One region of the Polaromonas sp. CG_23.6 genome, then DNA from elsewhere that is predicted to be linked to it. Evidence: predicted binding sites of a transcription regulator. Region 1 holds the regulator's gene; the other holds the start of a gene.

Region 1 (3,708 bases):
CGCTTTCCTCGCGGCTGTCGCGGTCGTTGCGCTCGTCGCGGCCTGAACGCATGTCACGCTCGGGGCGAACCAGCGGCTGGCCGAATTCATCGACGCTCTGGCCCTGGAACTGCGAACGCCGCTGCTCGCGCTGCTGCACGCCGCTGGTGCCGGCCACACCCGCCACGTCGATGCGCTCGCCATACGGCGGGTTCACCAGCATCACACCGCTGGGTGCGGGGGGCATGCGCTGCAGCGCGTCGCCACCGCGAAACTGCACCGCATTGGCCACGCCGGCGCGCTCGGCATTGCGCTCGGCAAAGTCAACCATGCGGAAAGATACGTCGCTGCCGAACACCGGCGCGGTGGGTTCGGTGATCGCCGCTTCGGCCTGGTCGAGCAGGCCTTCCCAAACGTGGCCCTGAAAGGGCAGGTATTTCTGGAAGGCAAAGCGGCGGTTGATGCCCGGCGCGATGTTGCAGGCGATTTGCGCTGCCTCGATGGCGATGGTGCCCGAGCCGCAGCACGGGTCGTACAGCGGCACGCCTTGCCTGCACTGGGCGTCCCAGCCGCTGGCGGCAATCATCGCGGCGGCCAGCGTTTCCTTCAGCGGCGCATCGCCCTTGTCCTCGCGCCAGCCGCGCTTGAACAGTGGCTCGCCCGAAGTATCGATGTAGATCGTCACTGTTTCGGTGGTCAGGTGGACATACACGCGCACGTCGGGCCAGCGCGTGTCAACGCTCGGGCGCACGTCATTGAACTTGTGCCGGAAGCGGTCGGCAATCGCGTCCTTGATCTTCAGCGCGGCAAAGTTCAGGCTTTGCAGCGGGCTGTGCTGGGCGGTGATCTCGACCTTGAAGGTCTGCGCGGGCGTGAACCAGACTTCCCAGGCGACGCTGGCCGCAGCGTTATACAGGTCCTGCTCGCTGCGGTACTGGCCATGCTGCAGCTCGATCAGCACGCGCTGGGCCAGCCGGCTGTGCAGGTTGAGCTGCAGCGCTTCGCGCCAGGAAGCCTGAAGCTGCACGCCGGCGCGCCAGGCCTTGCCTTCGATGCCGGTGATGCGCTGGACTTCGGCGGCCAGCAGGTTCTCGACACCAGCGGCGCAGGGAAGGAAAAGTTGGAGTTGGTTCATAAGTTAGGTCACTTTGCCGGGCGCAACGTGCGGCGCCGCAGCGGGGTTGGATGAGAGCCCCTGGCTACATCAGGGCGAACGGATAGAAAGTATTTGAACAGGGAGTCCGGGAACTGGCTTCAACAGACCGCAGGCGCAGCGAACGACCGTGAGGGCCACATCCCCCACCAGCAGGGGCCGCGGGACTGGCTTCGCCAGACCGCAGGCGCAGCGGCCCCCTCGGGGGGCAGGGAGTTACGCGAAGCGAACGACCGTGGGGGCCACATCCCCCACCAGCAGGGGCTGCGGAACTGGCTTCGCCAGACCGCAGGCGCAGCGGCTTCCTCGGGGGGCAGGGAGTTACGCGAAGCGAACGACCGTGGGGGCCACATCCCCCACCAGCAGGGGCCGCGGGACTGGCTTCGCCAGACCGCAGGCGCAGCGGCCCCCTCGGGGGGCAGGGAGTTACGCGAAGCGAACGACCGTGGGGGCGACATCTACAGGGTTTTGCGCAAATTTGTTGGCGCAATGCGCAGCGCTTCTCGGTACTTGGCCACCGTGCGGCGGGCGCATTCAATGCCTTGTTCCTTGAGCATTTCTGAAATCTGGCTGTCGCTGAGCGGCTTTTTCGGGCTTTCGATTGCTATGAACTGCTTGATGAGCGCGCGTACCGCTGTGCTGGACGCATTGCCGCCGCTTTCGGTGCCCAGCCCGGAGCCAAAGAAATACTTCAGCTCGAAAGTGCCAAACGGCGTGCCCATGTACTTGGCGGTGGTGACGCGCGAAATGGTCGATTCGTGCAGGCCCAGCTCGTCGGCGATTTCGCGCAGCACCAAGGGCCGCATGGCGAGTTCGCCGTGGATGAAGAAGTTTTTCTGCCGCTCGACGATGGCGTTGCTGACGCGCAGGATGGTGTCGAACCGCTGCTGGATGTTCTTGATGAACCAGCGCGCTTCCTGCAGCCGCTGCTGCAGCGCGGGGCCGCCGCCCTTGCCGCCATGCTGGCGCAAGGCACTGGCGTAGATGTCATGGACCCGAAGCCGGGGCATGACGTCGCTGTTCAGCGTGACCTTGAAGCCCCGGCCGGCCTTGACGACCAGCACGTCGGGAACGATCAGGTTGCGTTCGACATTGGCAAAGCGCCGGCCCGGCTTGGGGTCAAGCCGGGCGATCAGGCCAATCGCACCCTTGATGACCTCTTCCGGGCACTTGCACAGCAGCGACAGGCGTTTCACATCGCGCTTGGCCAGCAGTTCCATGGGCTGCTGGCAGATCGCCAGGGCGGCGCGCGACTCGATGCTGTTCTTGCTTTCGAGCAGTTGCAGCCGCAGGCATTCGGCCAGGGTGCGCGCGCCGACGCCGGCGGGCTCCATGTGCTGGAGCAGCTGCAGGGCGATGGCGAACTGCTGCGCCAGTTCTTCGGCCTGCTCCGGGTGGTCGCTGGCCAGTCCGGCCGCCAGCGACGCCAGACTGTCTTCCAGGTAGCCATCGTCATTGAGCGACTCGATCAGGAAGTGCAGGGCGGCGCGGTCGAGTTCGGACAAGCGCAGGCCGAGCGCCTGCCGGTGCAGATGGTCTTGCAGCGACTCGTGCGCGCCGGTCAGGTCGGACGCTTCGGCGTCGCTGTCCTCCAGGTTGTTCTTGCGCGCCGGCGCGTCGCCGCCCCATTCGCTGTCGTCAGGCGAGGACTCAACCGAGCCATCGCCGTCCCAGCTTTCCTCCAGCGCCGCCTCGGTGCCGGCCTCTGCCGTGGTTTCAGACTCTTTTGAGGTGCTGGCGCTTGCTGTGTCTGTGTTGATAGCTATTGAATCCGTAGCGGACTCAAATTCACGGCTGTCCTGGCTGACCGGGGTGTCGATGTGCTCCAAGCCAAATTCCTCGCGCGGCGCACTGTCGTCCGCCAGTTCGAGAAAAGGATTTTCATCGAGCATCTGCTCGACTTCCTGGCTCAGCTCCAGCGTCGAGAGTTGCAACAGCCTGATGGACTGTTGCAGTTGCGGCGTGAGCGCCAGATGTTGTGAAACGCGAAGGGACAGCCCTTGTTTCATAAAGCCCCCACGCTCCCCGCTTCGCGTGGTTCGCTGCCCCCTGAGGGGGCTGGCATGGCTTCGGCATGGCCTTCCCGCCCGTGCCAGTACCGGCCGCAGGACCGGCTTTTCCGGACTGCAGGCGGGGCGGCCCCCCGGGGGGGCAGCGCAGTACACGAAGTGACAAGCGTGGGGGCCATACTCACATTTTGAAGTGTTCGCCGAGGTAGACCCTGCGCACTTCGGTGTTGCTCACGATCTCGGCCGGCGTGCCGTTGGCCAGCACATGGCCGTCGCTGATGATGTAGGCATGGTCGCAAATGCCCAGTGTCTCGCGCACGTTGTGGTCGGTGATCAGCACGCCGATGCCGCGCGACTTGAGAAAACCGATGATGCGCTGGATCTCGATCACGGCAATCGGGTCGATGCCGGCAAACGGCTCGTCCAGCAGGATGAAGCGCGGCTGGGTGGCCAAGGCGCGGGCAATCTCGACGCGGCGTCGCTCGCCGCCGGACAGCGACAAGGCCGGCGAGTCGCGCAGATGGCTCACGCGCAGGTCCTTGAGCAGCGCATCGAGCCGCGACTCGA
Region 2 (3,708 bases), 370 kb from region 1:
CTGACCGATCACCTAACAAGTACAAACTCTAAATTTGTACCCGCACATTATGCTTTACTTCCCCGAAAGAACAACACTGGAATTCGTTCTGAAAGTCTTGGTTATTAAAATTTGGTAGGTACATATACTTATATTTGAGAAGATTTTTTTAACTTCGAAGTTGTTTCAAACCGACCTCTATATCCAACACAACAAAAGCCCGAATTTCTTTTGTTTGCACTGGTTGCATAAAGTTACCAATTGACTTCGTTTTCAGGTGTTGCGCTAATGCGGTGAATTGAGCGGTCGGCACCTTCGAATTCCTCCTCGTGCGTCAATCTCAATCCCAAAGTCATTTTGAGTGCGCCATACACGACGCATCCCATTAGCACTGCCCATGTCACGCCCATTGCCGTTCCAATCAGTTGCGCGCCAAAACTGACACCGCCCAGGCCGCCGAACGCTTTGCTGCCAAAAATGCCTGCAGCCAACCCGCCCCAAGTGCCGCATATTCCATGCAGCGGCCAGACACCGAGCACGTCGTCGATTTTCCATTTGTTCTGCGTCAGCGTGAACATCACGACAAACACGGCGCCAGCCACGCCGCCGACAACCAGCGCGCCCAGTGGATGCATCACATCGGACCCTGCGCACACGGCCACCAGTCCGGCCAGCGGCCCGTTGTGCACAAAACCCGGGTCGTTTTTGCCAAATGCCAGCGCTGCCAATGTACCTCCCACCATCGCCATCAATGAATTAACTGCGACCAGACCGGAAATCTTGTCAAGTGTCTGCGCGCTCATCACGTTGAAGCCGAACCATCCGACGATCAGTATCCAAGCGCCCAGCGCCAGGAAAGGAATGCTTGAGGGCGGATGTGCCGATATCGCGCCGTCCTTTCGGTAACGGTTGCTGCGTGCGCCAAGCAACAGCACGGCAGGAAGCGCCAGCCAGCCACCCAGCGCATGAACGACGACAGAACCGGCAAAATCATGAAATTCGCTTCCGGTCAACGACTTGATCCAACCCTGTATGCCAAAGTGTTGATTCCAGACGATGCCTTCAAAAAAGGGATAGACAAATCCGACGATGACCGCCGTTGCAATCAATTGAGGATAAAAGCGTGCGCGCTCGGCAATCCCACCCGAGATAATCGCCGGAATGGCAGCGGCGAAAGTGAGCAGGAAAAAGAAACGGACCAGTTCATAGCCGTTTTTGGCGGCCAGTTCCTCAGCACCCACAAAAAAGTGGGTGCCGTACGCCACGCCGTAGCCAACGGCAAAATAAACCACGGTAGAGACTGAAAAATCGACCAGGATCTTGGCCAGTGCATTGACCTGGTTCTTTTTACGCACCGTGCCGAGTTCCAGAAATGCAAAACCGGCATGCATCGCCAACACCATGATGCCGCCTAACAAAATGAACAAGGCATTTGAGCCCTGATTTGGTGCTTCCATAACGCGCCTCTTGAATAAATATGATTTGTTGGTGCGTTTTTTGAGGAATTCGAAAAACCGCACCAAAACAAAGCAAGAAATGCGCCGTCAAAAAAACGCCGTTATGGTGCGGAGCGGTCATTCCCCGAATGGAATTCCACCTTCGCTGGTCTTGCAAGCCACCCCTATAATTCTGGCTGTCATTGGGGAGTAGCCGCCCTTCTTCACTGAGAGGGGTTTGCGTCAACAGACTTGTGGGGCCTTGCAACAAGGCCAGCATGGCGCAAACAGTTTTCAAGCCTGGCGAGACCTTTGACTGCACAGCCTCCAGAACTTTTAAAAGCTTCGGGCCGGGGACGTCGTGCAGTCATTGGTTTTTTTGAGCCGGCCTGGGCTGTTTTTTTGCATGGAAGCTTTCCTCGTCTCCACCGGTATCGTCGGCCTTGCCGAAATGGGTGACAAAACCCAGCTGCTTGCGCTGGTGCTGGCCGCGCGCTATCAAAAACCCTGGCCCATCGTTTTCGGCATCCTGGTGGCCACGTTGGTCAACCATGCGATGGCTGGCGCACTTGGCGCCTGGGCGACCACCTTTCTCGGTCCTCAAATCCTGCGCTGGATTCTGGGGGTTTCCTTTATCGCCATGGCGGTGTGGATGCTGATTCCGGACAAGCTCGATGAAGAAGACCTTGACAGGAAGCCGCCCCGCTTCGGCGTGTTTGCCACCACGCTGCTGGTATTTTTTCTGGCTGAAATGGGCGACAAGACGCAAATCGCGACGGTGATGCTGGCCGCACGCTATGAGGCTTACTACTTCTGGGTCGTGGCCGGCACCACGCTGGGCATGATGCTGGCCAATGCGCCGGTGGTCTGGCTCGGCAGCCGCTTCATGCACCTGATTCCGCTGCGCGTGGTGCATGTCGTGTCGGCACTGGTTTTTGCCGCGCTGGGCGGGCTGGCGCTGCTGATGCCGGCCTAAGGGTCTGCCGGATGTCCGGATTGCTATACTGATAAAGCGCCGATTTGCTCAGCTTGCGGGCGCTTAAAAAGTACGGCTAAAGACGATTCTCCCCCTCAACCCGGACTCGCCTTGGCGATGCCGGGTTTTCTTTTTTTATGCCTCGTCTGGCTGTTTTTCCTGTCCTGATCTTGAGTCTGTTTTACCGTGGATCCAACTACAGTGCCTATTGCCCCTCTACTTGTCGCCACGCCGGAATCGATGCATTTTGCCGAGGCCTTGCCCTTGCGCAGCGGTGCCTCGATTCGTGCCTACGACCTGAGTTATGAAACCTATGGCCAGCTCAATGCCGACAAGTCCAATGCGGTGCTGGTCTGTCATGCGCTGAACGCCTCGCACCATGTGGCGGGCGTCTACCTGGACGAAGCCGGGCAGGTCACGAAAAAGTCCGAAGGCTGGTGGGACACCATGATCGGCCCCGGCAAGCCGGTGGACACCGACCGGTTTTTTGTCATTGGCGTGAACAACCTGGGCTCGTGCTTCGGCTCCACCGGACCGATGCAGACCCACCCGGACACGGGCGAGGTGTACGGCGCCGATTTTCCGGTCGTCACGGTGCAGGACTGGGTCAACTCCCAGGCCCGGTTGCTTGATGTGCTCGGCATCCAGACGCTGGCCGCCGTCATGGGTGGCAGCCTGGGCGGCATGCAGGCACTGGCCTGGACACTGCAGTACCCCGAGCGCGTGCGCCATGCGGTGGTGGTGGCCAGCGCACCCAACCTGACGGCCGAAAACATTGCCTTCAACGAAGTTGCGCGCCGCGCCATCGTCACCGACCCCGACTTTCACGGCGGGCACTTCTACCGGCACGGCGTACTGCCCAAGCGCGGCCTGCGCATCGCCCGCATGATCGGCCACATCACCTATTTGAGCGACGACGTGATGAACGCGAAGTTTGGACGACAGTTACGAGCCCCCACGCTCCCCGCTGCGCGTGGTTCGCTGCCCCCCGAGGGGGCCGCTGCGCCTGCGAACCGGCAAAGCCGGATTCGCGGCCCTGGCTTGGACGGACTGCCAGCCGCTTTGGCCAACGCTGCGCCCTACCGCTACACCACCCAGGACGTCGAGTTTGAAATTGAAAGCTATCTACGCCACCAGGGCGACAAGTTCGCCGAATACTTTGACGCCAACACTTATTTGCTGATCACCCGGGCACTCGACTATTTCGACCCGGGGGCTGAATTCGGCGGCGATCTGAGCCGTGCCCTGGCCAACGCCAGCGCCAAATTTCTGCTGGTGAGCTTCACCACCGACTGGCGATTTTCCCCGGCGCGCAGC

The links. The regulator sigma-54, encoded in region 1, starts transcription at its own class of promoters, with help from an activator protein. The targets are predictions, from matches to a motif close to TGGCANGNAANCTGCTTT.
Region 2: a site for sigma-54 is predicted at 1,700-1,717, ahead of H4V98_RS02630 (ammonium transporter). Genes of this name have one in related genera too.

What each region holds. Positions count from the first base shown of each region.
Region 1 is NZ_JARXUY010000001.1:907,293-911,000, forward strand. It holds gene H4V98_RS04310 (THUMP domain-containing protein) at 1-1,114, opposite strand, end outside; gene H4V98_RS04315 (RNA polymerase factor sigma-54) at 1,591-3,141, opposite strand; gene lptB (LPS export ABC transporter ATP-binding protein) at 3,323-3,708, opposite strand, start outside.
Region 2 is NZ_JARXUY010000001.1:542,179-545,886, forward strand. It holds gene H4V98_RS02630 (ammonium transporter) at 234-1,436, opposite strand; yybP-ykoY riboswitch at 1,609-1,760, shown strand; gene H4V98_RS02635 (TMEM165/GDT1 family protein) at 1,822-2,391, shown strand; gene H4V98_RS02640 (homoserine O-acetyltransferase) at 2,578-3,708, shown strand, end outside.